Regions from separate parts of the Mesorhizobium sp. M0500 genome, predicted to be linked through region 2. Evidence: predicted binding sites of a transcription regulator. Region 2 holds the regulator's gene; each other region holds the start of a gene.
The links. The regulator LexA, encoded in region 2, represses DNA repair genes until DNA is damaged. The targets are predictions, from matches to a motif close to TGTTCNNNNTGTGTTCNG.
Positions count from the first base shown of each region.

Region 1: a site for LexA is predicted at 4,195-4,212, ahead of parE (DNA topoisomerase IV subunit B). Genes of this name have one in related genera too.
Region 3: a site for LexA is predicted at 4,540-4,557, ahead of NKI70_RS06820 (ImuA family protein). Genes of this name have one in related genera too.
Region 4: a site for LexA is predicted at 2,386-2,403, ahead of dinB (DNA polymerase IV). Genes of this name have one in related genera too.

Region 1 covers NZ_JAMYRB010000012.1:143,041-150,782, forward strand. The annotation lists gene NKI70_RS21445 (FUSC family protein) at 1-2,030, opposite strand, end outside; gene parE (DNA topoisomerase IV subunit B) at 2,073-4,124, opposite strand; gene NKI70_RS21455 (GGDEF domain-containing protein) at 4,398-5,567, shown strand; gene gcvP (aminomethyl-transferring glycine dehydrogenase) at 5,640-7,742, opposite strand, start outside.
Region 2 covers NZ_JAMYRB010000009.1:13,107-20,848, reverse strand. The annotation lists gene NKI70_RS17955 (molybdopterin molybdotransferase MoeA) at 1-311, shown strand, start outside; gene NKI70_RS17950 (hormone-sensitive lipase) at 319-1,149, opposite strand; partial or broken gene kynU (kynureninase) at 1,246-2,494, opposite strand; gene lexA (transcriptional repressor LexA) at 2,937-3,671, shown strand; gene NKI70_RS17935 (ComEC/Rec2 family competence protein) at 3,665-6,130, opposite strand; gene gltX (glutamate--tRNA ligase) at 6,227-7,648, shown strand.
Region 3 covers NZ_JAMYRB010000002.1:604,559-612,300, reverse strand. The annotation lists gene NKI70_RS06830 (error-prone DNA polymerase) at 1-2,026, opposite strand, end outside; gene NKI70_RS06825 (DUF6504 family protein) at 2,023-3,501, opposite strand; gene NKI70_RS06820 (ImuA family protein) at 3,434-4,516, opposite strand; gene NKI70_RS06815 (metallopeptidase family protein) at 4,700-5,122, shown strand; gene NKI70_RS06810 (hypothetical protein) at 5,130-5,555, shown strand; gene NKI70_RS06805 (DUF1737 domain-containing protein) at 5,566-5,772, opposite strand; gene NKI70_RS06800 (HpcH/HpaI aldolase/citrate lyase family protein) at 5,801-6,682, opposite strand; gene NKI70_RS06795 (DUF4153 domain-containing protein) at 6,961-7,742, shown strand, end outside.
Region 4 covers NZ_JAMYRB010000004.1:252,906-260,647, reverse strand. The annotation lists gene NKI70_RS10715 (hypothetical protein) at 277-639, shown strand; gene NKI70_RS10710 (hypothetical protein) at 667-1,053, opposite strand; gene NKI70_RS10705 (hypothetical protein) at 1,097-1,546, opposite strand; gene NKI70_RS10700 (GNAT family N-acetyltransferase) at 1,666-2,124, shown strand; gene dinB (DNA polymerase IV) at 2,456-3,697, shown strand; gene NKI70_RS10690 (hypothetical protein) at 3,868-4,512, shown strand; gene NKI70_RS10685 (sulfite oxidase) at 5,167-6,324, shown strand; gene NKI70_RS10680 (sigma-70 family RNA polymerase sigma factor) at 6,513-7,388, opposite strand; gene NKI70_RS10675 (hypothetical protein) at 7,433-7,742, opposite strand, start outside.

The DNA of each region.
Region 1 (7,742 bases), on a different contig from region 2:
TCGATCGCGGCGGCGATGATGCGCAGCGAGGCGGCGGTCTGCAGCATTTCGGCTGCGACGCTGCGCTCCGCGATGCCTGCTGCATACTGCCTGGCGACTGCGACGGTCGCCGTCTGCGGCTCGCCGACGCGCCTGAACAGCAGTTCGCGCGCCAGCCCGCGCAGGAAATTGGTGATGGAAAGTGCCGTTTCGGATGGCATCGTGGAACTTTGCTGCGCGTTGCGCAGCCGTAGGATTTCGAGGCCGACGGTAACCGCAGCTATGCCGCCGCCGAGAACCGCGTCGCCTTTCTTGCCGGCGTTCTGCAGCAGTGGCATCAACTGGTTGATCCGGTCGTAGGCAAGGCTTTCGAAGGCCGATCGCCGCGGCAGGCGGTCGTGCAGGCAAAGGCGTGCAAGATCTTCGCGCATGGTTTGCAGGATGCGGTTGACTGTAACCCAGGGGTCGGCGGGCAGCACGACGGCGAAGACGCCGATCGCCAGAAGAATGCCGACAAGGACCGCTGCCGAATTGGCGAGGAACGGCTCCGGATCGTAGGTCATGACCTGATGTGGGCTGAGGAAGGCGAGGAAATTGATGGCAAAGGCCGTTGCCACGCCGACGTAGCGCGGATTGGCCATGCCCAGTGCCGCTGGCACCAGGATCGGGACGACGAAAACCGCGAACCAGCCAAAGCCCGGCAGCGCTGGAAGTGCTATCTGCCCGACCACAAACGCGAACGGCAGGGCGAGCAACGTGCCCTCGAAGAAGTTCCATGCCGACCGGATCGGATCGGCGCGCGCGGCGAACAAGCTGGAGACGACGGCGACCAGAATGACCGTGCCGGTCGCGTCCGACCATTTCGTCGCCAGCCAGAAGCCGGCGACCAGGAGCGTGGCGATTGCTGCGCGCACGGCATTGCGCGATGCCGCACGGTAATCGCGGTGCACCACCAGCGCTGGCTGCCGCCGTTCGCGACTGGCACGAGACGGGGGAGAGCGCAGTGCATCCAGGCCGCGCAGCACTTGCTGCATTGCCTCGGCGAAGTCGGCGGCAATGGTCAGGCGTGTGACAGTGCCAGCCCAGTTAATGTCTTGCCCGGCCGCGATGTCAGGCATCTGCCGCGCCTTGCCGGCGATTGCGTCGAGCCGCGCCACCCAGGGCGCCGTATCGTCCAGCGCGCCCGGCTTGGCTACCAGTTCGCCGACAACGGCCTGCAACTCGGCGCGAACGGGGATGAGGGCTGCATTCTTCGGCGCGGCGTGGGCATGCAGCGCACGCGCCGCTGACAGGGCCGACAGAAGCTGGCCGATGGTACGCCGGACCGGATAGGCGCGGGTGGCGAGGCTCGGCCCCTCCAGCCTTGCGTAAGTGCGCATCTCGCCGAGCGTCTGGACGTCGCCGATCAGCTTGCGGTGCAGCCCGGCAAGCTTTTCCGCATCGCCGCCGGAAAAAGCGCCGTCCGCATAGGCCGCCAGGTCGAGAATGCTGCGTTTCAGTCTTGAGATGATGGCGTCGGCGGCCAGTTTCGGCAGGATCAGCCGGCTGGTCAGCGCAGCGCAGACGATACCAAGCACGATTTCCGCGCAGCGCGCCACGGCGAGATCGATGACGAGGTGCGGCTGGCCGAAAGCCGGCAGGCCTATGATCATCGCGGTGTAGCCGGCAAGCGCCGCGCCATAGGCTTCCGGATTGCGTAGCAGCGACGAGACCAGCGAGCAGATGCCGGTCCAGACGGCAAGAACTGCAACCAGCAACCACGGGTTGGCATCGAAAACAGTGGTAATGCCGATCGCCGCCAGCGCGCCGGCAAGCGTGCCGAGGAGACGATAAAACCCCTTCGCCAGCACCATGCCGGCGACCGGCTGTGCGACGATGAACACCGTCATCATCGCCCATTGCGGGTGGTCGAGCTTCAGCGCATAGGCGGCCAAAATCGCGATGAGGCCGGCCGAAACGGTGCGCAGGGCAAAGATCCAGTCCGAGCGCGTCGGCCGCGTCAGGCCATCGATCCGCGTGCCGATATCGTCCTTCAGCCGCGCCCAGGTCAAGTGCTCGTCTCCAGCTCAGAAGGCCAAGCTAGCGGCGGGAGCTCAGATATCCAGCACTTCCGTCTCGGCGAATTCCGCGCGTTCCTGGATGAACCGGAAACGGGCCTCGGGCTTGGTCCCCATCAATGCGTCGACCGCATCCTTGGTCGCCGCCTCGGCATCGATAACGTCGACCCGCAGCAGCGTGCGCTTTTTCGGGTCCATGGTGGTTTCCTTGAGCTGGGCGGCCATCATTTCGCCCAGCCCCTTGAAGCGGCCGATTTCGACCTTGCCGCGCCCGGTGAATTCGGTGCGCAGGAGTTCGTCCTTGTGCGCGTCGTTGCGAGCATAGGCGACCTTGCCGCCTTGCCGGATCGAATAGAGCGGCGGCACCGCCAGATAGAGATGGCCGCCGCGGACCAGGCTTGGCATCTCCTGGTAGAAAAAGGTGATCAGCAGCGAGGCGATATGGGCGCCGTCGACGTCGGCATCGGTCATGATGATGACCCGGTCGTAGCGCAGGTCTTCGTCGCGGTATCTCGAGCGCGTGCCGCAGCCAAGCGCCTGGATGAGGTCGGATATCTGCTGGTTGGCGGCAAGCTTGTCGTTGCCGGCGCTGGCGACGTTGAGGATCTTGCCGCGCAGGGGCAGCACCGCCTGGCTGGCGCGGTCGCGCGCCTGCTTTGCCGAACCGCCGGCCGAATCGCCCTCGACGATGAACAGCTCGGCACCGGCGGCGGCATTCTGCGTGCAGTCGGCGAGCTTGCCGGGCAGGCGCAGCTTGCGCACCGCACTCTTGCGCGACACTTCCTTTTCCTGGCGGCGGCGCACCCGCTCGTCGGCGCGCGCGATCACCCATTCGAGCAGTTTCGAAGCTTCCTGCGGATTGTCGGCCAGCCAATGGTCGAACGGGTCGCGGATAGCGCTTTCGACGATGCGGATCGCCTCGATCGTCGCCAACCTGTCCTTGGTCTGGCCGACGAATTCCGGTTCGCGGATGAACACCGACAGCATGCCCGCCGCCGAGATCATCACATCCTCGGAAGTGACGATCGAGGCGCGCTTGTTGCCGACCAGGTCGGCATAAGCGCGCAAGCCGCGCGTCAGGACGTTGCGGAAGCCGGCCTCATGCGTGCCGCCCTCCGCGGTCGGGATGGTGTTGCAATAGGAATTGATAAAACCGTCGCCGCCGAACCAGGTCACCGCCCATTCGAGCGAACCGTGACCGCCCTGCTTCTCGCTCTTGCCGGCAAACATTTCACGGGTCACCTGGAATTCGTCGCCGAGCGAGGCTTTCAGATAATCCTTGAGGCCGCCCGGAAAATGGAATTCTGCCTTGGCCGGCGTCGTGTCCTTTTCCTTGATCAGCGAGGGATCGCAGGTCCAGCGGATTTCGACACCGCCGAACAGGTAGGCCTTTGACCGCGCCATGCGGTAGAGCCGCGCCGGCTCGAAAGCAGCACCCTTGCCGAAAATCTGCTCGTCTGGATGGAAGCGGATCTTCGTGCCGCGGCGGTTGTGCACCTCGCCGAGCTGCTCCAGGCCGGTCACCGGAACGCCTCGCGAGAAGCGCTGGCGATAGAGCTTGCGCCCAATCGCGACCTCGACCTCGAGATGGTCGGACAGCGCGTTGACCACGGAAACGCCGACACCGTGCAGGCCGCCGGACGTCTCGTAAACCTTGCTGTCGAACTTGCCGCCTGAATGCAGCGTCGTCATGATGAGTTCGAGCGCCGGCTTCTTGAATTTCGGGTGCGGATCGACCGGAATGCCGCGGCCGTTGTCGGTTACGGACAGGTATCCGTCGGCGGAAAGCTCGACATCGATGAAGGTCGCATGGCCGGCGACCGCCTCGTCCATCGAATTGTCGATGACCTCGGCGAACAGATGGTGCATCGCCTTGTCGTCGGTGCCGCCAATGTACATGCCTGGGCGGCGGCGCACCGGCTCCAGCCCCTCCAGCACTTCGATATCGGCGGCACTGTAGCTCTCGCTGGCGTCGCGGGGCGCCGGCCGCTTCGCCGCCTGCACCAGCGGGTCGGCCGGGCGCGCGGCGGCGCGAGCCGGTTGCGGCTGCTTGTCGAATTTGGCGAAAAGATCGTTATTGTCGTCCATGCCGATCCTGGATTCCGATGCTGCGAATCACCATCCGATACTGCCACGCTTTTCGCGGGCAGGCGACGGAGGTTCCTGTTACGTTCGAGGATAGAGCCTCTTACTGCAAAACCATTCGACAGCCAAGCGGCGGAAATGGGGTCGAAGCCTGGAGCATCGACGCTTTGTAAACCTTGTCCGAAGGTTACGCCGCAAGGTTGGCTGAAAAACGATATCCGCGAACTGTCGCTGACCTAGAATGCAGTGGAACCCTCAAGAGGCTGTCGCTTAAGCATGTTGGATTACAGTTCGCTCTTGCTCGCGGCGGCGCTGTCGGGCACGTGCCTTAGCATCACCATGTTTGCGATCTGGTTCAGCGCGCCACAGGCACGCTTTGTGCTGACGGTGGCCTGCGGCATTCTCGTGCTGGTCGCACATGTCGTGTTGTTCTGGCATTACACCAGGGATCCAAGCGCCTGGCTTTGCCAGATCGTGCTTGTGCTTCTCAGCCTCGGCTTCCTGATTCTCTGCCTGTCGGCCATGCAATATCTCAGCATGCGCGACTACAGGCGGGCCATCTTGCCGACCTTGGCTGCGATGGCTGTTTGCGCGGGTGCGACGTATCTCGGGTTTGATGGTGTCGGCTTCATTGTCACCTACGCGACGGTAACGGCGCTGCTCTCGCTTATCGGGGCGATGTTCTGGATTGAGGGTGGTCACGATCGCCGGATATTGCTGGTCGTCTCGTTCCTGAGCGGCGTCTGTGCGCTGTCGTTCGGACTTTGCGGCGCGGTCCTGCTGGTCACGGGCCAATGGGTGCTGGGTGTTGCGCCCGACAATTGGGCCGAGCGGGTGAATTCCGTCGTGGCCGTCGCCTGCATGACCGGGCTCGGCGCATTGACGCTCTCCCTGCACCATTTGCAGGCGCAGATCGAACTGAAGGCCGAGACGATGACCGATCCATTGACCGGGCTGATGAATCGGCGGGCGTTGACGGCACTCTACGGCGAGCGGGTCTTCGGTCCGTTCATGTCCGTTGCCATGTTCGACCTTGACCATTTCAAGAGGACGAACGACGTATTCGGTCACCCGGTCGGCGACCAGGTTCTGTGCCGCTTTGCCGCCGTCATCAGGAAATACGCCCGGACCGGCGTCGACGCCTTCCGGTTGGGCGGCGAGGAATTCGTGCTCGTCATGTCGCGGATGACGGAAGAGAAGGCCTATGACATTGCGAGCAAGATCAGCGTTGCCTTCGGCACGGAAGTCGTGGCCACCCAACTTGGTCCGTTGCGAAGCACAGTCAGCGGCGGCATCGGCTTTGGTGGAACAAACGGCACCGGTCTCGACGATGTGCTGGCCGAAGCCGACGCAGCACTCTATGCGGCAAAGCGCGCCGGGCGAAATCGCGTCGTCCTTCGGGACCGGGCGAGCAAGGCCGACGGGCCGGCCTTGCGTTCTGCCTGATTGAGGTTTCTATCTTCTTGTTAGACCCATGATCTTGTCCGAAAACCGGATTCCACTTTTCGGGATCATGATCTATTCCGCCGCACCCAGATATTCCGACAGCGGCGGGCAGGAGCAGACAAGGTTGCGGTCGCCGGCGACATTGTCGATGCGTGACACCGGCGGCCAGTATTTTGCCGTCGTGTCGGCATCGCCGGCGGGGTAGGCCGCCTCCAGGCGCGAATAGGGATGGGTCCACTGGCCGGCCAACGCCTCGGCGGCGGTGTGCGGCGCGTTGACCAGAGGATTGTCGCCCAACGGCCATTCGCCCTTCGCCACCTTGGCTGCCTCGCCGGCTATGGCGATCATGGCCTCGCAGAAGCGATCCAGCTCGCGCTTGGGCTCGGACTCGGTCGGCTCCACCATCAGTGTGCCGGCCACCGGGAACGACATGGTCGGTGCATGGAAGCCATAGTCGATCAGCCGCTTGGCGATATCGTCGACGCTGATGCCGGCGCTGTCTTTGAGCACGCGGGTGTCGAGGATGCATTCATGCGCAACGCGTCCGTTGCGCCCTTTGTAAAGCAGGGGGAAATGCTCGCCGAGCCGCGTCGCCACATAGTTGGCGGAGATGATCGCCGTCTCGGTCGCCTGCTTCAGGCCGGAAGCGCCCATCATACGAATATACATCCAGGTGATCGGCAGGATGGAGGCACTGCCGAACGGTGCCGCCGCCACGGCATGGGCCGAGCCTTCGGTGACGTGGCCGGGCAGATATGGCTTCAGGTGCGCCTTGACGCCGATCGGGCCGACACCGGGGCCGCCGCCGCCATGCGGGATGCAGAAGGTCTTGTGCAGGTTCATGTGGCAGACATCGGCGCCGATATCGCCGGGACGGGCGAGGCCGACCAGCGCGTTGAGGTTGGCGCCGTCGAAATAGACCTGGCCGCCATGGCTGTGGACGAGGGCACAAAGGTCGCGCGCGCCTTCCTCGAAGACGCCATGCGTCGAAGGATAGGTGAACATCAGCGCCGCAAGGTTGTTCGCATGCTCGGCTGCCTTGGCCTGCAGGTCGGCCATGTCGATATTGCCGTCCTCGGTGCAGCGCACGACGACGACGCTCATGCCGGCCATGGCCGCACTTGCCGGATTGGTGCCATGCGCCGAGGACGGGATCAGGCAGACGGTGCGATGGCCCTCGCCGCGCGACAGATGATAGCCGCGAATGGCGAGCAGCCCGGCATATTCGCCCTGGCTGCCGGCATTGGGCTGCAGGGTCACCGCGTCGAAGCCGGTGATCTCGGCCAGCCAGCCTTCCAGATCGTCGATCATGGCGCGATAGCCTATCGAATGGTTTGCCGGCGCGAAGGGATGCAGGTTGGCGACATCAGGCCAGCTCACCGGCATCATTTCGGCGGCGGCGTTGAGCTTCATGGTGCAGGAGCCGAGCGGGATCATGGCGCGGTCGAGCGCCAGGTCCTTGTCGGCCAGCCGGCGCAGGAAGCGCATCATGTCGGTTTCCGAGTGGTTTTCGCGGAAGACGGGCTGGGTGAGGAACTCCTTGCCGCGCGGTGTTCCTGGCATGGAACTGCCGGCGGCAACGTCGGCCTTGGCGCCGAAAAGCGCTGCGATTGCCTCCAGATCGGCTTCAGTGGAGGTCTCGTCGAAGCTGATGCCGACATGGTCGGCGTCGATGACGCGCAGCAGCCGGCCGGTCTTTTCTGCGGCGGCGGCAATCGCGCCGGCTCTGCCCTTCACTTCCACGGTCACAGTGTCGAAGCGGCTGTCGCCGAGCACCGAAACGCCCGCTGCCTTGAGGCCGGCAGCCAGGCGGTTGGCCAGCGTGTGGACGCGGCCGGCAATCGCCTGCAGCCCGGCAGGGCCATGCCAGATCGCGTAGGCCGTCGCCATATTGGCGAGCAGCGCCTGTGCGGTGCAGATGTTGGACGTCGCCTTGTCGCGGCGGATATGCTGTTCGCGTGTCTGCAAAGCGAGGCGATAACCGGGACGGCCCTTGCTATCCGTCGACTGGCCAACGAGCCGGCCGGGCATCAGCCGCGTCAGCCTGTCGGAGACGGCGCAATAGGCGGCGTGCGGCCCGCCAAAGCCCATCGGCACGCCAAAACGCTGCATCGGGCCGACGGCGATGTCGGCGCCAAGCCTGGCCGGCGCATCGGTCAGCGTCAGGCCAAGCGG
Region 2 (7,742 bases):
ATCCGGTGGCAAGCCTGGTCTGCACTCAGCTCTTCCTGAAGCCGCTGCTGGCGCGGCTCGGCGGCCGCGCCTTTCAGCAGGATATACGTCGGGCACGGCTCGGTGCCGCCATGCCGGCCAACGATCTCAGGCAAGATTATGTGCGGGCTGTTGTCATAGATGACGCCGGTACGCTCGTGGCGACGCCGTTCGGCATCCAGGACTCCTCGATGCTGAAAATGCTGGCCGATGCCAACGGGCTGATCGTTCGCGCGCCGTTCGCGCCTGCCGCAGCGGCGGGCTCCCCCTGCGACGTGCTGATGCTACGCTGAACCTGCCTCACTCCGAGATCAAGGTCCGGGTCAGCGGATGGTCTGGATCGGCCAAACCGTCGATGATGTTGAAATGATGCCGGTCAGGCTCGACGACCGAGCTGGTCGCGGTACCCAGGCCGATCCAGATGTTGGCCAGCAACGCGCTCTGACGCAGGAATTCGGCGCGCTCGCCGCCGCCGGCCCAGCAGGTCAGGCGGGCCTTGTCCATCGGGCGCAGCAGCACCGGGCTTTCGGCCTGCGCCTCGGCCTCATCGATCGCGATCGTCTTGTTCATGCCGGTGCGCATGATCGGGCGCAAATCATGCACCCCCGAGATCGACACCACGTGACGAACGCGCCGGACGACTTCGGGCGCCAGCGGCGTCGTCGCCGTAACCATCCGGCTAACAAGATGGCCGCCGGCCGAGTGCCCGGTCAGCATCAGCGGCCCTGGGACCATCGCCGCCGCCTTGCCGATCGCCGCGCCGACTTCCTTGACGATGCCGCCAATGCGTATCTGCGGACAGAGCGTGTAGGACGGCATCGCCACCGCATAGCCGCGATCAACAGGGCCAGCGGCAAGATGCGACCAGAAATTCTTGTCGAATTCCATCCAGTAGCCGCCATGAACGAACACCACGAGTCCCTTGGGCTTGATGGCCGGCAGGAAAAGATCGAGCCGGTTGCGTGGGTTGTCGCCATAGGCCATGTCGAGCCGCGCCCTGCCCTCGGTCGAAAGCACGTCGCGGAAAACCCGCGCGGGCTCGATCCAGGCCGCCGGCCAGCGATCGCTGCCGGCTATGTTGGCGCCGTTGGCATAGGCGTTGTCCCAATCGGCAATGTGACGTTCGAACACCCTGCGCCCTCCCTGGCAATATGGCCTTGCAACGTAGCCGTGAGCATCGCGCGGCACGTCGTCGCCAGCCTCACGATTCCAGCTCTCGCATCAATCTCAAGTGACAGCTGCTTTGATGGCGAAGCGCGCATCCTTCCACGCACCGGTGCGCAGGATATCCTCAAGCACTTTGACGGCCTGCCAGACATCGGCATAGCCGACATAGAGCGGGGTGAAGCCGAAGCGCATGGTCGATGGCGCGCGAAAATCGCCGATCACGCCACGTTCGATCAGCGCGCGCATGACCTGGTAGCCATGCTCATGCATGAATGAAATCTGGCTGCCGCGTTTTTCCCCATCGCGCGTGCTTTCGAGCGTGAGCCCGTAAGTGCCGCACTTTGCCTCGACAAGCTCGATGAACAGATCCGCCAGCGCGATGCTCTTCTTGCGCACCGCCGTCATGTCGACATCGTTCCAGATGTCGAGCGCGCCCTTCAGCGTGCGCATCGACAGGACCGGCTGGGTGCCGCACAGAAACCGGCGGATGCCGGTGCCGGCCGCATAGCCTGGCTCGAAGGCGAAGGGCCGTGCATGGCCCCACCAGCCGGTGAGCGGCTGCTGGATGTCGGAAAGATGCCGCTCAGCCGCATAGATGAAGGCAGGCGCGCCCGGGCCGCCATTCAGATATTTGTAGGTGCAGCCAACGGCAAAATCGGCGTTTGCCTTGTCGAGCTCGACTGGCATCGCGCCGGCGGTGTGGCAGAGATCCCAGACGATCATCGCCCCGGCTTCCTGAGCCCTGCGCGTCAGCGTCGGCATGTCGCGCAGTTCGCCCGACTTGTAGTTGACGTGGTTGACCAGCACCACGGCGGTGCGTTCGTCGATCAGCTCTTCGATGGTCGGCGCGTCGACCCCCGAGAGGCGCAGCAGCGTATCTTTTCGCGTCGAAACCACACCCTCGGCCATGTAGAGGTCCGTCGGAAAACTATCGCCCTCGGCGACGATGACCTGCCGCTCCGGTCGCATGGCCATGGCGGCGTGCAGCAGCTTGTAGATGTTGACTGATGTCGTGTCGCAGACCACCGTCTGGCCGGCCGCGGCACCGATCAGGCGCCCGAGCTGGTCGCCAAGTTCAAGCGGCATGTTGAACCAGCCGGCCGTGTTCCATGCGCGGATGAGATCATGCGACCATTCTTCGGGTCGCGGCCTTGTGCAGTTCATCGAAAGCGGCACGTGAAGCAGCTCCTAGCGAATTGCCGTCAAGATAGATCACTCCTTGCGGCAACACAAAGCGGTCGCGCATCGCGCGCAGCGGATCCGCGGCATCCATCGCTTTTATGGCCACGAGATCGGGAATTCCTGTCATGATTTGTCTGCTCCCCCAAGATCCAACGCAACGCAGGACACGCATCGACTGTTCTTCCATTACCTGGTTATGCGCAGCAAGGCTCCACCGGCGAGAAGCAGCCTGACCAGGCGGTGGAAACTTAACCGCGAGGTTGGCGTTTTGAGTTCGTTTCGTTCACGGTGCATTGACCAAACCGCACAGTCGATAGGGGTTCACTTCCGTGCCCTTTGCCGACCGACGGCCGATGCCAGTGCCGCCTTCTAGGAGGCCAGAAGGGCGCAAACGAAAGCAGAATCAAGGCGATGAGGCTCGCGGCGGTGAAAATGCGGTACGCCGGTAGGGGACGTCGTTTGTTTCCCGAGCCTTAACGCATTCATTAAACTTTAAACAGTTGCGGAACACAACTGGAACAGATAGTGTTTGTTCTGGGTTTGTTTTTCTGATTCTGTTGGGGGTCGCTATGCTGACACGCAAACAACACGAACTGCTTATGTTCATCCACGAAAGGTTGAAGGAAAGCGGTATCCCGCCTTCATTCGACGAGATGAAGGAAGCGCTCGACCTGGCTTCCAAATCCGGAATCCACCGGCTGATTACGGCGCTGGAGGAGCGCGGCTTCATTCGCCGTTTGCCCAATCGGGCCCGTGCGCTGGAGGTGCTGCGCCTGCCTGACTCGATCGCCCCCGGCCTCAATGCGGCACGCAAGTTCTCGCCGAGTGTCATCCAGGGCAGTCTTGGGCAAGGCGGTTCTCGGCAAGGCAAGCCGTCATCGTCGCGCGTGCCCGCAGCCGGAAATGACGACGATGTCGTCGCCGCCGTTTCGATCCCGGTGATGGGCCGCATCGCCGCTGGTGTGCCGATCGATGCCATCCAGCACCAGACGCATTCGATTTCGGTTCCGCCGGATATGATCATGGGCGGCGAGCACTATGCGCTCGAGGTCAAAGGCGATTCGATGATCGAGGCCGGCATTTTCGACGGCGACACGGTGATCATCCGCAATGCCGATACGGCGAGCCCCGGTGAGATCGTGGTGGCACTGGTCGACGAGGAGGAAGCGACGCTGAAGCGGTTCCGCCGCAAGGGCGCCTCGATCGCCCTGGAAGCCGCCAATCCGGCCTACGAGACGCGCATCTTCGGACCAGACAGGGTCAAGGTGCAGGGCAAGCTCGTCGGACTGATCCGCCGCTACTGAGCTCCGCCCTTGGCGCCGGCTTTGGGGTTGTCGGCCCTGCGGTATGGCGGCAGGCCCCGTGCCGCGCGTGAAAATTTCCGCTGCACGTGCCAGGGCCGGTATGATTTTTCGACGGCAAAGCGGATCTCGGCGCGCGTTGCCGCTTGTGGATCGAAATAGACGGCGGCACTTCCCGCGCGCGCCAGTTGCCGTTTGGTGACGACGAGGACCAGCCGGTCGTAGTAGCAGGGGTTATGGGCGGTGGCGTCGTCGATGACGATCAAGCTGGCAAAGGCGCAGGCTGGCCGCGCAATATCGCGGTCCTTGGCTTGCGCGATGATCGCGCCGGATGGATGCCTGGCAAGGCAGAGGCCGTCCGTGCAAATGAACGGCATGCCCGGCGGTAGGTCGGCCGGATCGGCAATGTCGAATTGCGGGTCGTTCTTTCCAGGTGTTTCCGGCGCGACGATAGCCTCTGATGTGAGCGCGCGTTTCCAGTTGTCGATGGTGAACTCATTCGGGCGTGCCCGGTTGACCGCGAGTTCACCGCTGCCGATCGGCAGCGCGACCAGCCGTGCGTCCTCCGAGACCAATACGTCGGGTATGCGTGTCTGCGTTGTCGTCAGCAAGCCGGCGAGCGCAAAAGGAAGTGCCGCCAGCCGCAACCAGGTCGTCGCCATGCTGGCAATGACGAGGGCGATCGTCACCAGAAGGACGGATCTCAGCGAAATCAGCCCGACCGCATCGATCGGCGAGCGCTCCGAGATCCACCCGGACAGGGCGATCATCGCCGTCAGCCCCTTGCCCATGACATAGAGGAAAGGGCCATCCGCACCGAACGGCATCGCCAGCGCGCTGAGAACGGCGAAGGGCATGACGACCAGTGAGACGATGGGCATGATGGCCAGATTGGCGAACAGGCTGAGCGGCGCCACGCGCTGGAAATGCCATATGGCGAAAAGCGCCGTGGCGCTCCCTGCAATGATCGAGGTCATGGCCAGACCGCACATGCCCAGCAGGACCTTTCGAGTGGCAAAGCGTAGCGGCGACCGCCGCGGCGGCGGCGTGGTGGCCCTGCCGGCGCGGTAATCGGACCAGCCTGCATAGGCGCCGACAAGGGCCGCCGTCGCGGCGAAGGACATCTGGAAACTCGGACCGACCACCTCGTGCGGCGACACCAGGATGACCGCGATGGCCGAGATCGCCAGGTTGCGCATGGTGAGCGCGGCCCGGTCGAACAGCACGGCGATAAGCATCACCGCCAGCATGATGAAGCTGCGTTCGGCTGCCACGACAATGCCCGAAAAGACGAGGTAGGCCGCAATCGAAAAAAGCGCGGCGGCCGCGGCATATTTCTTGACCGGCCGTCGCGATGAGAAATCGGGAAACAGCGCAAAGGCACCCCGCAGCAGCGCCATGATGGTGCCGGCGACCAACGCCATATGCAGCCCCGAGATGGAGATGATGTGGTAGATGCCGGTGCGCCGCATCGCTTCGTTGATCTCCTCGGGAATGCCGGCGCGCACGCCGACGATCAGCGCAGCAGCAATCTCGCCCTCGGCACCGCCGATGCGGCTGCGGATATGGTCGGCGATGGATTCGCGCGCGTCTTCGATCGCGGAAGAAAGCTGCGCGGCAAGCGGCATGCTGCCCGACGACACGACTTTCGGATTGCCGAGAAAAAAGCCGCTGCCGCCGATACCGGCGAAATAGCTGTCGAAGGAGAAATCATAGCTGTCGGGCCGCACCGGGCCGGTCGGCGGCAGCAGCCGCACATAGCCGGTGATCTCGGAACCGGCGGTCAGCTCAGCCGGTATCTTCATCGCCGAAACGCGGACCCGTTCCGGCATGTAGCGCAGTGTCGGCCTGGCGGTTGAGATCACATCGATTGTCAGCCTGATGCGGCCGCTCGCCATGGGCTCGTACGATACGACGCGACCCGTCAGCCGCGTCGAGATTTCGGAACCGAGCATATGCGTTCCGACACGCCATGTCTCGAACTTGGCGGCAAGTACGCCAAGCGCGCAGAGCAGTGCCACCATGAAGCACAGGCGCGTCCTGGGCCATGACCGCGAGACGACGGCACAAAGGGCCGCGAGGAGCGCGATTGCGATCGGCTGTGGAAAGGCCGGCTCCACCGACAGCCCGAAATATACGACCACCCCGCATGCGAGGAACACCGGCACCAGCAGGAAGGCGATGCCGCGGTCGAGTTCCAGACCGGCTGCCGTGGTTACGCTGTTGCGGATACGGGACGGTGACGGGAGGCGGAAACGCCTGGGCAGGCGTACGATGGGCTCGCCCGCGGGCACGAGAACCGTTGCTGGGTCGCTGGCCGGCAGCGACGGAGCATCGAAGCGCGGAGCGGGTAGCAATGCCGGTGCCGGCAGGACAGGCGGGGGAGCGGCAAACAGCAAGCGTTCGCTGACGCCGCTGCCAACGTCCTCGCCCTCGCCCGCACCACGGCCTCGCACAGCCATCGGGTCTGCCCCTTGCGCCCTCGACCTCCTATGCTACATGAACGCGCAACGCGCGAAAGTCCGCAAACCCACTTCCTTCGCCCGCCTGAGAGTTCCATGCCCGATAAGGTCGTCACCCGTTTTGCCCCCTCGCCCACCGGCTATCTGCACATTGGCGGCGCGCGCACGGCGCTGTTCAACTGGCTGTATGCCAAGCACACAGGCGGCACGATGCTGCTGCGCATCGAGGACACCGACCGCGAGCGCTCCACCGATGCGGCGACGGCAGCCATTCTCGACGGACTTTCCTGGCTCGGACTCACCTGGGACGGCGCACCTGTCTCGCAGTTCGAGCGCGCGCCGCGCCATCGCGAGGTGGCCGAGGAGCTGGTGCGCTCGGGCAAGGCCTATTACTGCTACGCGACGCCGGCGGAGCTGGAGGCGATGCGCGAGGCAGCGCGAGCCAAGGGGCTGCCGCCCCGCTATGATGGGCGCTGGCGCGACCGCGACCCGTCGGAGGCGCCGCCCGGCGCCAAGGGGGCGATCCGCATCAAGGCGCCGACAGACGGCGAGACGGTGGTGCATGACCGCGTCCAGGGCGACGTGCGCTTTCCCAACAAGGATCTCGACGATTTCATTATTCTGCGCTCGGACGGCAATCCCACCTACATGCATGCCGTCGTCGTCGACGATCACGACATGGGCATCACCCACATCATCCGCGGCGACGATCATTTGACCAACGCCGCACGCCAGACCGTAATCTATCAGGCCATGGGCTGGGAGGTGCCGTCGATGTCGCATATCCCGCTGATCCACGGTGCCGACGGCGCCAAGCTGTCGAAGCGGCACGGTGCGCTTGGCGTCGAAGCCTATCGGGCCATGGGCTACCTGCCGGAGGCGCTGCTCAACTATCTGGCGAGGCTTGGCTGGAGCCACGGCGACGATGAGATCATGTCGATCGCCGACATGATTACATGGTTCGACATTGGCGACGTCAACAAGGGCGCCGCCCGTTTCGACTTCGCCAAGCTCGAGGCACTTAACGGCGTGCATATGCGCCGGATGAACGACGCGGCGCTGCTCGACATCTTCATCGCCACTCTGCCCTATCTTGAAGGCGGCCCAGCAATCGCCGCGCGCCTCGACGACAGACGCAGGGCGCAACTGCTTGCCGCTTTGCCGGGCCTGAAGGAGCGCGCCAAGACGCTGGTCGAACTTGCTGAAGGGGCTGCATTCCTTTTCGTCGAGCGGCCGGCGCCGGTCGACGAGAAGGCGGCGGCGCTGCTCAGCGGTGAGGCGCGCGCGATCCTGCGGGGCGCTCATGCGGCACTAGCCACGGTTTCGGAGTGGTCTGCCGCCTCAGCCGAAGCCGCGATCCGCGACTATGCGCAGGCCGCCGGCCATAAACTCGGCGCCGTGGCCCAACCTTTGCGCGCCGCGCTCACCGGCAAAAGTACCTCGCCAGGTGTCTTCGATGTGCTGGCCGTGCTTGGCCGCGAGGAAAGCCTGGCGCGGATCGCTGATCAAATCGATTAGCAAACTGGCCCAAGAAGATTGGCATTGAAAGGTGTGTTTCGCAGTGCAACATTGGGTCTTGGCCTAATCTGCCGCGCAGATTCAATTGCGGGCG
Region 3 (7,742 bases), on a different contig from region 2:
CGCCAGCAACGATGGCGATCTTCATCGCCTGCTCCTGGAACAGCGGCACGCCCAGCGTCCTGCCGAGTATTTTTTCCAGTTCCGGCTTGGGATATTCGGGTTTTTCCTTGCCTTGCCGGCGGCGCAGATAAGGGTGGACCATGTCGCCTTGGATCGGGCCGGGCCGCACGATCGCCACCTCGATGACGAGGTCGTAAAAGCTTTTCGGCCGCAGCCGCGGCAGCATCGACATCTGCGCGCGCGATTCGATCTGGAAGACGCCGATCGTGTCGGCACGGCAGATCATGTCGTAGACATGCTTGTCCTCGGCAGGCAGAGTGGCCAGCACATAGGGCAGGCCGTACTCGTCCCGCGCCTGCGGATAATGATCCTGGAGCAGGGTGAAAGCGCGCTGCAGACAGGTCAGCATGCCGAGCGCCAGCACGTCCACTTTAAGGATTTTCACCGCGTCGAGATCGTCCTTGTCCCACTCGACCATCTTGCGCTCGTCCATCGCCGTCTTGACGATGGGCACGATCTCGTCGAGCCGGTCCCGGGTGATGACGAAACCGCCGACATGCTGCGACAAATGACGAGGAAAGCCCATGATCTCGTTGGCGCATTCGATCACATGCCTTGTCGATGGATCGGTCTGATCGAGGCCGCCGGCCTTTGTCTCCTTTTCGCCGAGCTCCGAGGTCGACCAGCCCCAGATCGAACTGGACAGCGCGCCCCGGACGTCGTCCGACAGGCCCATCGCCTTGGCCACTTCGCGCATCGCCGAGCGGCCCCGGTAGCTGACGACGGCGGCGGCCAGCGCGGTGCGCTTGGTGCTGTATTTGGAATAGATGTACTGGATGACCTCCTCGCGCTTTTCATGCTCGAAATCGACGTCGATGTCGGGCGGCTCGTTTCTTTCCTCGGAAATGAAGCGTTCGAAAAGCGTTTCGATCTTGTCCGGGCCGACTTCGGTGATGCCAATGCAGAAGCAGATGATCGAGTTGGCGGCAGAGCCGCGCCCCTGGCAGAGAATGTTCTGGCTGCGGGCGAATTTGACGATGTCGTGGACAGTCAGGAAATAGCGCGCGTAGTTCAGGCGCTCGATCAGAGCGAGCTCCTCCTCGATGCGCTGCGTCACAAAAGCGGGCACGCCCGAGGGGTAGCGGATGGCGGCTCCCTCCTTGGCCAGCCTTTCCAGTTCGGCCTGCGGCCCAAGACCCGATTCCGTCGGCTCGTCGGGATAGTTGTATTGCAGGTCACTGAGCGAGAAGGTCAGCTCGCCGGCAAAACGCAGCGTTTCCGCCAGCGCTTGCGGATGCCTGCGGAAAAGCCGTGCCATCTCCAGCGGCGGCTTTAAGTGACGCTCGGCATTGGCCGCCAGCTCCAGCCCCACCTCGGCGACGGGCACATTGAGGCGGATCGCCGTCAGCACGTCCTGCAGCGGGCGCCGTTCCGACGTATGGTAGAGAACATCGTTGGTCGCCATCAACGGGATGCCGGCCAGCTCCGCCATCGCCGCCGCCTGCTCGATACGGAAGCGGTCGTTGCCGCGGTAATCCGGCGAAACCGCAAGCCGCAGGTTTTCACCGAAACGATCCGTGAGCCGGCTAAGGAGTGCGAGGCTGGTTTCCGCGTCCGCCGACACATCCGGCAGTATGGCGAGCGACAGGAGATCGCCCCATTCGAGAAGATCGCTCTGTTTGAGGAGCGTCGCCCCTTTTTCGTTCTCGTCACGCAGATTGGCCTGCGTCAGCATGCGGCAGAGATGCCCCCAGCCCTTGCGATCCTGCGGGTAGGCGAGGATGTCCGGCGTGCCGTCGCAAAAAACCAGGCGGCAGCCGGGATGATAGGAAGCACCCTCCACCTTGGCCTGCTGCCAGGCGCGCACCACGCCCGCCACCGTGTTGCGGTCGGCGAGACCGATCGCCGAAAACCCCAGGAATTTTGCCGCGACCACCAGCTCCTCCGGTTTCGAGGCACCGCGCAGAAACGAGAAGTTCGACTGGATGCCGAATTCGGCATAGGGGTTGGCCGTCAGCGCATTCATGCGAAGATCCCATGCATGAACCAGCGTGGCGAGGGCTGCGAGGCGCTGTAAAGGCCCTGGCGATAGAGCCAGTAACGGCGGCCGTCGGCATCCTCGATGCGGAAATAATCCCGGGTCGGGGCATCTTCTCGTCCCGCCGCCCCTCGCCACCATTCCGGCGCGATGCGCTCCGGCCCTTCGGCGCGCGCGACCCGATAGAGCGCGCGCCGCCAGCGGAAGTTCAAAGGCGGGCCTTCCGGCATTTCGGTGGCCGGCACCTCGATCGGCTCGGGCGAACGGAAAAGCCGGATCGGCCGTTCCGGCTGGAAGACGGTCGAGGGAGCGTCCTTCGCCTTGTCCGGCTGCTTCGGCGGCGAGCTTCTCTGCGGCGCCTCCGTGAAGGGAAGGGTGGCGACGGCGCGCTCCGGCAAATGGCTCTCGACGGCGACCGGCTTCAAGACCGCGCCTTCGCCGAGCCGGGCGCGAATGCGGTCGGCAAAAAGCGCGATATCGGCACCGTCGTCGCTCGTCTCGCCGGCAAGGTCGGCCTGCTGCATGTCGAAGGCGGCGGCGGTCAGCACCGAAAGGCGCACGAGATCGAAGCCATAGCCGGCGTCGATATCCTGTTCGAGCGCGGCAAGCCTTTCGTGGAACAATTTCTGGATCAGCCGCGGCTCGCGCAGAGGCCGCGAGGTGCCGACGGCGATGCGGCTGACGCCGCCATCGACGCGGAAAAGCAGCAGCGCCAGCCGCCTTGCGCCCTCGCCGCGACGCTCGAGGTCGCTCTTCAAGGTGGTCGCCAGCATGCCGGTCAGCCGCTCGATGTCCTCGGTCAGCATGATCGGCTCGGCAAGGTGACGCTCGACCGAAAGCGGTGCCACCGGCAGGCGCGGCGACACGGCCTCCTCGAGGCGGCCAAGCGCCTGGTCGAGACGCAAGAGCAGCGATGCGCCGAAGCGGCGGGCCAGCGGCGCGCGCGGTGCCGCCATGACGGCGCCCGCCGTGCGCAGGCCGACGCTTTCGAGGCTGGCGCGTACCTCCGGGTCGATGCGCAGCGCCGCCAGCGGCAAGGGCGCGAGAAGCGCTTCCTCCTCACCATCGGGCACGATGCGGTCGCCAGCAAACCGCGCCGCCGCCCAGGCAGCACCAGGCGTGGCGGCAAGCCCGGCGCGGACATCGAAGCCCTGATGGAAAAAACGCGACAGGATATCGTCCAGCATCGAGCGTTCGCCGCCGAAAAGATGGGTGCAGCCGGTGACGTCGAGATAGAGGCCGTCGGTCCCGTCAAGCGCCACCAGCGGGGTATAGCGGTCGCACCAGTCGGCGAGGCCTTCGAGCAGGCGCCGGTCGGCCTCCGGATCGGCCTCCACGATGTCGATCGAGGGATGCATGGCGCGTGCGTCGGCTATGCCCATGCCGCGCTTCAGATTAAGCGCCTCGGCCCGCTCGTCGAGGGCGGCGATGCGCTGGGCGTTCCGGTCGCGGTGACTGATCACCAGCGGCAGGTGATCCGACGGCCGGGAACGCCAGGACCGCCCCAGACGCTGCCGCAGGATCCTCTCGGCGGCGAGATGCGGAAACCACAGGGATAGGAGTCTTTGGCCGTTCTGGGGCCCATTCCTGAGACCTTCCTTGCTCGCCCCGTCTTTCTTCGAATATGCGTTCATCGGGGTTCCACTCCAGTGTGAATTTTCCGGGCAAGGCCGTGCGGCTCTTGCCGATGGCGACGGTGAAGGCGGGTCGGCCGATCGAGCCGGCGAGCGGCCCGGCAAGCGTCTTACGCGTTGCCGCCGGTGCCGCCGACAGGATGAGGCGGACGGGCGCTGCCGTCGGTTCGGGCTCGCCGGCCTGGCGCAGCAGGAACAGCGGCCGGCCCGCACTCTGCGCGCGGGCGTGCAGCCGCCGCGTCGCGGTGAGGTCAAGCCGCTGCGGGCTGCCGCGGATTTCGAGGATGACGGCGGCCAGCGCCGTCATCCGGGCAGCCTCCTCGGCGATCCACAGCGCATCGAGCAGCCTTGGCGCCTCGGAAAACAGCAATTGCTCCGGCTCGATGCCGAAGAAGGCGTGAAGCCCCCTGGCATAGGGAAAGCCGGCCTCGCGGAAAACCTCGGATGTGCCGATCCACAGCACCGGCAATCGCGGCCCCTGGCTGAGGATCAGGCTGACGAGCGACAAGGCAAAACCGGCAACGGCCCCGGCATCGCGGGTCGCGGCGCCATGAAACTCGCTCACCGCCGCCTTCGGCAGGCCGCCGCTCAGCGCAGCATCGAGGCGCTCGGCGCCGGTGCGCAAAAACGCATCGGGCGGCGCCATGGCGAGGCCGCGCCGGACAATGGTCAGATTCCGAGCGGGTGTCGGATGCCGAGAGGGTGTCAGACTCTGACGAGAGACATCCGCGTCAAACGACGAACTGGCCGGCGCCTCCAGGCGCTCGGGCAAGGTCCCTTCGATCTTCGCGATCTGGCGGCGCAGGGCAAAAACAGTCTCCCGCGCCACGGCGCTTGTCGCCATGACGGTCAGCTTCCACTCACAATTGTTCCTGTTATGTTCCCTAGAATTCCAGAGGCCGGCCAAAGAGTCAAGCGGAGTCATGGGGAATTTATTCCTGTAGTGGGGGCGTGACACGGTCACCCCAGCCCGACCATTTGCCGAGTCCGGCCCGAAAGCCTATATGCCGGGATCAAAGGACAAAGCATGGCTCGCATCTACCAAACACGCATCTGGCACGACCAGCTTTCGCCAACGATGGAGGAAATCGAGCTCCTGGCGCTGGAGGCCTATGCCCATCTGCCGGAGGACTTTCGCAAGTTGACCGGCGAGATCGTCATTCAGATCGCCGAATTCCCGACCGACGAGATCATGGACGACCTTTCGCTGGAAACGCCCTTCGACCTGCTCGGCCTGTTCGAGGGGCGCGGCATCGCCGAGCGCTGGAACCCGCAGACCGGCGAGGGGCCGAACCGCATCACGCTCTATCGCCGCGCCATCCTCGACTACTGGGCCGAGAACGAGGAAACGCTGGGCGACATCGTCACCCATGTGCTGATCCACGAGATCGGCCACCATTTCGGCCTGTCGGACGACGATATGGAGCGGATCGAGGAAGCGGCTGAATAGCACTCAGATGACAGAAGCAGAATTTGCCGATCTGATCGATTGCAATTGGCCGTATCACGACATTTCACTGAGCCGGGAACTGATCGAATCCGCAGTGAGGATTTCGCCGAATGCCGCGTTCTTAGCACTTAGCGAGCTTTGCCATCTGCCCGCAAGTGCTGCCGTCGAGCCCGCCATTCTCCTAGCTCTGGTCGACTTTTGGCTATCCGAAGTCGACCACCCGGTGGCATCTCTGACTGCAGAATGCGCGATCTCCTTGATCGAACGCAAGCGACTGCCGGTTCCCGAGATACTTACGAAGATGGGTTACGTCTCCGGTTATCCCGGCCTCCTTGCAGCGCTATCGATACTCTATTTCAGCTGCGATGACGTCGACGGGCTCGCAGACGCGCGGCTCAACGAAATCAGAGCCGTCTGGGAAAGGCTGCCGTAGCCGGTAGCACCTACCAATCGCTGAGCTTGGTGTCGGGGCCGTATTCCTGGCCCTCGATGTCCTTCACCACGGCCTGGCCGCAGCGCATGGTCTTGGCCTCCTTGTCATAGGCATAGGTCGGCGAGCCGAACAGGTGCCAGCCCTTGTTCAGCGCCGCCGTCACCTTGTGGCAGAAGCTGGCATCGTCCGGGCCGGACAGAAAGCGGTAGAGTTTCATTCTTCAATCCTGTCGTCAGTTACGTTAGTCATGCGCGAACAGCGGCGGCCTTCGCCAGCAGTTTTTCGGCCTGCGCCAGATGCAGCCGCTCGACCATCTTGCCGTTCAGCGCAACTACCGCCCTACCGGTATTTTCGGCGAACGCGAAGGCATCCTTGACCGCGCGCGCCTCGGCTATTGCTTCGGGCGACGGTGCAAAGGCGCGGTTCGCGGCTTCGATCTGAGCTGGATGGATCAGCGACTTGCCGTCAAAACCCATGGCGGCCGCTTCCGTGCACTCGCGCGCAAACCCGTCCATATCGCGAAAATCATTGAAGACGCCATCGAGCAGGTCGAGGCCGCCGGCGCGCGCGGCGAGCACCATCTGCATCAGCCATGGAACGAGATAGCGCCGGTCGGGCATGGCGAGAATTCCGGTGTCCTTGACCAGGTCATTCGTTCCGGCAGCGAAACACACCAGTCGAGAGGCCGGATCGCGGCCGAGCTCGGCAATCGGCCCAATGTTGAGCAGCGCCTTGGGCGTCTCGATCATCGCCCATAGCTTGACTTCGTCGGCGATAAAATTGTCGTCGAGCACGTCGCCGGCCTCGAGAATGTCGCGCGGCGTGTCGACCTTGGGCAGCAGGATGGCGTCGGGCGAGCATTTTGCCGCGGCCAGCAGGTCGGCGCCGCCCCACTCGCTCGACAGCGCGTTGATGCGCACGACCATCTCGCAGCGCCGGTTGGAATGGCCGGCGAAAATCGCCGCCAGTTTTTCGCGCGCGGAAAGTTTATCGGCCGGGGCGACGGCGTCCTCGAGATCGATGACGACGGTATCGCAGGCCAGCGATTGGATCTTGGCCAGCGCCTTGTCGTTCGAAGCCGGGACGTAAAGCACCGAGCGGCGCGGGCGGTAGCTTTCGGTGGTCATCTTCGATCTATGCCGCCTGCAGCTAGCCGAGGCAAGCCGTGCATAAAAACTGCACGCAATTTCGGAAAATCTCCTCGTCTCCGCCCCGCTTGCCACCCGACCGGATGCGACAAGGGCGGCATGCAAGAGCAAAAGAACTCCCGTTGGTCCCTGCCGTACCGGCTTCGCCGCGAAAGCTGGTGGCTCGTCGATCCGCCCCAGACTTTGGCAACCCTCCTCCCTTTCGTCCGGAAATCCCTGCCCACCAGCCGCATCAAAGCCGCCGAGAAAGCCCGATCATGACAGTATTCCTCTCGGCGGCGCCGAGCTATTGCAGCCGCTTCGGCGTTGCCGTCCTGCTCGTCGCGTTGGCCGATTTCTTCTTCTATGGCCAACCGGCGGGCATCACGCTTTTCCTGTTCGGCGTTGCGATTGCAGCGGCGAGCATGGCTCTCCATCCTCTCGACGTCTTCAACGATGGCAGGTTCTGGTTCAAGCCGGTTGCGCTGTTTATGGCGCTGCTGCCGCTTGTGGAAAATGTCAGCGCACTGTCCGTCTCGATCGCGCTGGCGGCGACGGCCATCCTCGCGCTTTCACTGGCCGGACGGTTGCGGCGCGGCCTTGCCCGTATTGCCGGCCAACTCTCGCTGTTCCTGCTTGCAACGCCATTTCGGCTCGTCCTTGATTTCTTCCGCTGGCGCACGGCGGCGCGGCGGCTTGGCCGGCGGCGCGTGCGCCTTGCGGCGATCGCCGTCTGGGTCATGCCGCTGGGCCTCGGCGCAGTGTTCCTCGCGCTGTTCGGCGCCGCCAATCCGGTCATCGAATATTGGTTCTCGCTGATCGACCTGATGGCACTGCTCGACGTCGTCCAGCTGCCACGTCTCGGCTTCTGGCTGTTCGTGCTTGCCTGCGTCTGGGCCTTTCTGCGGCCGCGGCTGCCGCGCTTTCTCCGCCGCCGCAGGGTGTCGCCAGCCAGCGCACCGGCGACGCCGGCCACCAGGACCACCATCGAGGACATCGTCTTCGGCAAGGCCGCTATCCTCCGCGCGCTCGTCGTCTTCAACATCCTGTTCGCGGTGCA
Region 4 (7,742 bases), on a different contig from region 2:
CCACCACCTGTTACGGCCGCAGTCGATGCATTCGACGGCAATCGAGACAACATCGGCGATCGTCGCTTCCTTGCCTGCCAATGCCATGGTCATCCCCATCATCGTTCCTGCTTTGTTCGCAACATTATCGGTTTTTGGAGCGGAGTCGAGTCGGTTCCGCTTACATCAACGTGAAAGTTTCACTTGTTCGATTATTTGAGTTATGCTTATACATGGTGTGGACTGGAATCGGCGCGAGCAACAGAACCGCAGCCGGCCGGCAGCAAGGGAATGACGATGGACCCAGCCCAGTTCGCCCATGCTTGCGGCTATAGCGGCGACAGCCCGGCCATGTTTGCCGCTTTCGCGGCCATCCGCCAGGACGGCATCCGCAAGGCACGCCAGGGTCATCGCCAGCGCAAGGCGGCGATCGACCGGTTGAAGCCGAGCCGCGCTCTGTTCCTGGCGGCGATCCGCCCGGCGCAGTCAGCCGAGGAGGCACTCGAGGATGCCGCCCGCTTCCTGTCGATGTTCCGCAACATGCCGTACTGGCGACAGGAAAGGCGCGCCGCCGACCTCACCCGCGCCAGGCAGCAGCGCCTGTTCGCCCGCTTCTTCCGCCGCTACGGCCACCGCCTCTGGGCGCTCGAGGCGGCGTAAGCCCGAGCGGAGCGGCCAGCCAGCCGATCAAAGCTGCTGGCTGCGAGCGAAAATGCGGCCGTAGCTGGCATCGTCGATCTCTGCGAAGTGATGGGAGCGCAGGAAACGCTGCAGCCGGGGATTCGGTGTGGCGCAGGTGGCGGCATGGACATTCCAACGGATCAGCTTGAATTGCCGATCGATGGCATAGGCCCGGACAAGCCTCCACAAGACGAGCAGGACGCCTTCGCCACCGCCGTCGATATGGGCAAAATTGACCAGAAGCGTGCCGCCATTGCGATTGAATTCGGCCAGGACGGTGGCGCTGCCCATGGCGAAGGAGATCGGCCGGCCGAAGGCCAGCAACGCATCCTGGTCCGCGCGCGACAGCGCCCTCAACGTCTCCAGGGAGACACCCTCGATTTCGATCCGCATTGAAGGGTTGACCCTCGCTAAGTTGCTCGCCTCGCCCATTGCCCTAGTCTGCTTGCCAGAAAGACAGCTGATAATCCTCCAGGTCTCTGGAGTCTGAAGCGAAAAACTCGACGACAAACCTTCGGTTCGCAAACTGCCATTGCAGTTTTGCCTCATAAATCTCCTTGAGAACCGAGCCGAGAAACACGAGTTTGTCGCGAGAGATGTCGGCGGCGCCCAAGGCGTGAATGTCGGCAATGTGCAGGTGGTTCATAACCGCTTCCACGGACTGTCGTGTGGCGTTGGGGTCTCGTTCAAAGCTTCGCAGGCCTTCCTCGCTAAACCCTTCCATCAAAACGTAGCGTTCGAACGTCACGAATTTCGGCCAGAAAATGGTGCTGTATCCCACAGCAAGCGCAAATCGGCCCTCGCACCCGACCCAGCTTTGTAGATCGATGCCGGACCCATTGTTCCAGGCTGCCAATTCAGCCTTCATGCTGGCTGGAACATCCATATCGTAGCCTCCCGATCTCGCCTGTCATAGGTCTTTCAACGGCTGCTTTCCAGTAGACCGGCAAAGTTGCATCCCTTCACGCTTGTCGTCCCCAAATCCGCGCCGTATGTCTCCACGCGATGAGCGAGATCGAATTCCGTCGCGCGCAGGCGCCCGACCTGCCGGCGATCGTTGCAATGCTTGCCGACGATGTGCTCGGCGCAGACCGGGAAGACCCGTCCACGCCGCTTGCGCCGTCCTATCTCGATGCCTTCAGCGCAATCGATACCGATCCCAACCAGTTGCTGGCCGTCGCCGTCAACGCCGGGCAAGTGGTCGGAACGCTGCAGCTCAGCTTCCTTCCAGGCATTTCGAGAAAAGGCGCCTGGCGCGGCCAGATCGAAGGCGTTCGCGTCGCCCGGCAATGGCGCTCGCGCGGCCTCGGCAAGCTGATGATCGAATGGGCGATTGAAACATGCCGTTCGCGCAATTGCAGCTTCGTCCAGCTCACCACGGACAAAGGTCGACGGGAGGCGCACGCTTTTTACGAGCGCCTCGGCTTCACCGCCAGTCATCTCGGCTACAAGATGGCGCTGTAGCGCTCGGCTGATTGCCGAAGTCGGCGCTGCCCCTCATCCGCCTGCCGGCACCTTCTCCCCGTATAGCGACGGGGAGAAGGGGCTGTCCGCAAACTCGGCACTTTCCTGCAACGTTAGTGATTGGCGAAGCCATCGACGAAAGCGTCCTTCTCCCCGTCACTATACGGGGAGAAGTGCCCGGCAGGGCGATGAGGGGCGGCGCCAACCTGAAGCGATTGCCCCTTCACCTGTCGTCCGCGCTGCTTGACAATTCACCCACAATGTTCTCTTTATGTTCTCATCACAACTCGAGACAATGCGGCGTTCGAACCGCCGCGGGCGAACGGGCCGGATGGAAGCCAACATCCTCCACGCGGATCTGGATGCCTTCTATGCCTCGGTCGAACAGTTGCTCGACCCGGCCTTGCGCGGCAAGCCGATTGCCGTCGGCGGCGGGGTAGTGCTTGCCGCATCCTATGAAGCCAAGGCGTTCGGCGTGCGCGGCGGTATGCCGGGACGGCGCGCGCGGGAACTCTGCCCGCAACTCATCTTCGTCGGCGGCCATTTCAAGGACTATCAGCGGCTGGGCGATGCGGCAATCAAGGTGCTCGGCGATTTCACGCCGGTGGTCGAGCGGATTTCGATCGACGAGGCCTTTGCCGACGTCGCCGGCTGCACCCATTTGTTCGGCTCGCCGGCCGAGATCGCCGGCAAGATCCGCGGCCGCGTGCGGGCCGAGCTCGGCCTGCCGATCTCGGTCGGCGTAGCCCGCACCAAGCATCTGGCCAAGATCGCCTCACAGGTCGCAAAACCGGACGGGCTGGTGGTGGTCGATCCGCGCCACGAGCTGGAGTTCCTGCACCACCTGCCGGTCGAGTTGATGTGGGGCGTCGGCCCGGTCACCAGGCAGCGGCTGGCCGGCATCGGCGTCAACACCATCGGCGAGCTGGCGAAGACCAATGGTGGGGCGCTTGAGCGCCTGCTCGGGCCGGCGGCGGGAGAGAAACTCAACGCGCTGGCGTGGAACCGCGATCCGCGCAAGCTCGAGACGCAGCGCCGGGCGCGCTCGGCGGGTGCGCAGTCGGCGCTTGGCCGAAAACCGGCCGAGGAGCAGGTCTTCGTGCCCGCTTTGCTGCATCTGGCCGACAGGGTCGCCACAAGATTGCGGGCGAAATCCCGGCCCGGCCGCACGGTGACGGTTCGCGTCCGCTTTGCCGATTTGCGCTCGGTGACGCGCTCGATCACGCTCGACCAGCCGATTTCGGCAACCGCCATGCTGGCCGAGATCGCCGAGGCGCTGGTGCGCAAGGTGCTCATCGACCATCCGCACGAAAAGACAATCTCGCTGCTGGCGATCGCCGTATCGCATCTGGAGCAGCATGCCGGCCTGCAACTGGAACTGCCGCTCGGGCTCGACGACGACCGCCGCCGCCCCGGCACCAGCAAGGGCGCGGCGCGCTGGACCGCGGATCGCGCCGTCGACAAGATCCGCGACCGCTTCGGCTGGGAGGCGGTCGGCTACGCCTCGGTCGCGCTCGGACTGCGGCGATCGGTTCCCGACGCATTTCGGGAGCTGGCCGAGAAGGAATTGTGAGCCTCGATTACACTTTGGTTGCCAAGTCGCCGGAATGACGTTGAAGGCTGCGGACTTGTGAATTTATCTTCGGTCCAGTTGGTCGTGCACCGGTTTGGGTATCGGCCAGACAGGGTAGCACCCGCCCGCAAATCCTTCCGCACCTTCATTTCGAACGACAGGAGATCGGCATGGGACAGAACGCCGGATATTTCGCACTCATCGTTGCCGGACTGGTGACCAATGCAACGACGCTGGCCAAGCCGCTCAACCCGGACCGGGCGATTCCATCCCTGGGCGATATCAACTCGCCGCTGGCCAGCCCGCTATTCAAGCAGGTCAAGGCTGGGCCGCTGGAGATAAAGCTTGAGGAAACCACGCTTGCCGATGTCGAAAAAGCCTTCGGCGGAGCCATGCACGATGAAGGTGACGCCGGAGATTCACGCCACTGGCTTTGCTATGCCGGCCCCGACGCCGGCGGATCGCCGTCGATCTTCTGGTTCGTATCCGGCGAGATGGGCGGCTCCGACCACGGTGTCCTGTCCGTCGCCCTGCAGCCGAACCCGGAAGGTAAGGTGCCGGAAGGATGCGCCGGCGCGCCTGCCAGCCTGACAGCTGTTGAACTCGATACGCCCGGCGTCGGAGCGCCGCTGAGCGACGTGGCCGCGAAATTTGGCGCCGCCAAGCCCGATCGTTACGGCCATTTCGGCTTCGCCGCCTCTTATCCTCCTTCGTCTCCCGACCAGAAGGACGCCACGGTCACGCAGACGCTCACCTACACAGCCGGGAACGGCAGGATAACCGGCGTGGCGGTGACGCAAGTCACCACCAATTAGGGTGTCCCCGCTCGGTTGGCGAATGGTTCACGTGTGAATGATCTGCCGCGCCCAAGCCAGGCGGCCTGGTTGCTGGCCACCTCGTAATGCAGACTGGTTCTGATGTGCCGCCCGGGCCCGCCCTCCACCTGCAAATTCCTGATCTTGAAATATTAGACCGCCATCATACACCTGCGCCGGCCGCACCGCCATCCTGTCGCGCCCACAGACGGCAGGCCAACGCAGTTTCTCGTCGAAATGGGTGAACATCCGCCCTGGAGTTGGCAAGGCCGATATCGGAACGGCAGAAATTGGGTCGGAACGGCCCTTCCGATCGCACCCGCGAAGGTCCCGAAATGACCCAGAAGCGGGCGTTCGGCAGCGATCCGAGCAGCAACCATTTTGGCAGGACAGGAAATCGGCATGGAATGCTGCAATCATCATCATGTCCCGTCCAAGTTGTGGACAGTTCCTTCTCAAAGGCGCACTCTTAGCGTGCGAAACGCGAGCTGGCGTTTCGTGCAATGCTTCACATGCTTGACTTGCGTCGGTGATTATCTGACCTACCCGGATACTTCCGGGTGGGCAGACCTCACATTGTGTCGCCTATCCGTGATCAGGCTACGGCCTAAGGCACGTTGCAGCCCGTTCCGGATCAACTGGGAGGTAAACAACATGCCTGATTTTCAGCGCAGAGAACTTCTTGTTCAAGGAAGCGCGGCTCTTGCCGCAATTGCTGCTCTCTATACCTCGCGCCGGGCTTACGCTTTTCCAACACGGCCGAACGAGGAAGTTATTCCATGGCTGGATCAGCCGACCGAAAATCCCGATCCGGCGGGTATCCAGAAGCAGCTTGTTTGGGAGGATTTGGATAGCTGGATAACGCCAAACGACAAGTTCTTCAGCATCTCGCATTTCAACCGACCAACGATCGACGAGAAGACATGGTCGATGGAGATCGGAGGCCTGGTTAAGAAGCCCCTGGAGTTAACGCTCGCCGACATCAGGGCGCGACCGCGGCAGGAGGTCGTTTTCACAGTGGAATGCTCGGGCAACCATGGGTTTCCCTTTTTCACCGGCGGCATCGGCAATGCTCGCTGGGCAGGGACGCCGCTCGCCCCGATCCTCGAGGAAGCCGGCGTTCTGGAGAAGGGCATCGAGGTCGTCTTTTTCGGTACCGACACAGGCGAGATCCCGATACGCGACGTCAAGATGCGGCAGAACTTCGCTCGCAGCATGTCGCTCGCCGACGCGATGAACCCGGACAATCTCCTCTGCTATGAAATGAACGGGGCCGCCTTGCCGGCGCCCAATGGCTTCCCGGTACGGCTCATTGCGCCAGGCTGGTACGGGATCGCCAACGTCAAGTGGCTAAAGCGCATCGAGGTTCGCGATACGCGGTTCATGAGCCTTCTGATGGCCCGCGACTATGTCACCATCCGGGAGGAGGACCACAACGGCGAGACCGTATGGGCCGAGACGTCAGTCGGGCGAGCGCTGATAAAGTCCGCGCCTGCGAAGGTTACCCGGAAAGACTCGGATTACCGCATCGTTGGGGCAGCCTGGGGGGCGCCGATCGACCGGGTCGAAGTGCAAATCGATCAAGGGCCTTGGACACCAGCGACCATTGACCACAGTGAGGAGGCAGAACACGCTTGGAAAATCTGGTCCCTGGCTTGGGCAAATCCCTCTCCTGGAGAACACACGGTGACCTCGCGCGCGGTCAGCACCACAGGACAAATTCAACCGGCGATGGACGATCCCTTGATTGCCAAGAAGCACACATACTGGGAAAGCAATGGCCAGGTGACGCGCCGCGTGCGTATCGGCTAGAGCATTTTGCAGCCAAAAGGAAGCATTTGGCGTCCGCATAGATGCGGGAAAGCAGATAGTTAGAGCGAGTTACCGGTTCCAAGAGAACCGGAACCGCTCTAAGAACGTGCTGCCATGTGGCAATTGCGTTTGGGTCACCCAGGAGGAGGCTGCCTGATCGCCATCTCCGTACCATTCCAGCCTTCTACTCACCCGTCCACCGTTTCAATCTCCGCGTCGACCAGACACCAGGGCGCATAGCGGAAATCGCGGATCTGGATGACCTGATCGTCCCTCCATTCGACCAGCATGAAGCCGCGCACAGCGCCGTCGGCCGCCTGCGGGTCGCGGATGAGGATCGCCGGCCGGCCGTCGACCACGCCGAGCGACAATGTCCAGTCGCGCAAACGATCGTAATTGCCGAAATAGGTCGAAACCTCGGCCTTGCCGCGCAGGCGGACGCGGTTGACGACGTCGAGCCGGACGTCCTCGGCGATCAGTGCCCGCACGGCGTCGAAGTCGCGCGCGTTGAACAGGTCGACATAGCGCCGCAGCCGGCGCTCGTCATCGGCGTCGAGCCTCGGCGCGAGCGCCTGCTCGGGCTGCAGCGCCAGCAGCTTGAGCTGCGGCCGCCCGCGATGCAGCGCGGCCTTGGTGGCGGCGAGCGTCGCGCCGGTCACTTCGCAGGTCTCATGCAGGCTGAGGCCGAGCACGTCGACCAGGATCACAGCGCTGCGCTGCGGCACCGAAAGCTGCATGAAGGAGCGCAGGCTGGTCTGGGCGGCGAGCCGGCTGTCGGCGCTGCCGGAGGGATCCTCGATGACGCTCATGTCGGCCTCGGTCATGCGCGACCTTTCCCGATTGCGCCGCCGCAGATGATCCTGCGCGGCATTGTGGGCGATGCGAAACAGCCATTGCTCGGGACGTTCGACGATCGCACCGCCGTCGATCGCCTGCAGCGCCTTGATCAGCACCTCCTGGACGATGTCCTCGCCGTCGATCACCGAGCCGGCCATACGCGCGCAGTAGCGATGCAGCCTTGGCCGCAACCCGACGAGCATCACCTCCAAAGTCGCCCTGTTCATTTTCGGCGTAGCGTCCCATTTCTGCGCGAGCGGCATGGCAGGCGCTACCCGGCTTTCTGATCCGCCAGCATACGGTAATTGCCGATGACTTTGACAGGCGATCGCAATGCCGGGGTCGAACGGCGCTCGGCGTGGTTTTCCGTAAACGCCTTGAAGGCCGCAAGCCCGGTCAGCGCCGACGAATCGCCGTCCTGGCCGACGATGTGGACGAACGAGCCGTCGTCCAGCTCGAGCACGAGATAACACACCGTCGGCGGTGCCGCCTCGCCCAGCGCTTCAAATACTTTTTCGACCAGCACGCGGTTATCTTCCAGGTCGGCTTGCTTCACACCGTATCGAATGAGCGCGTAGTTC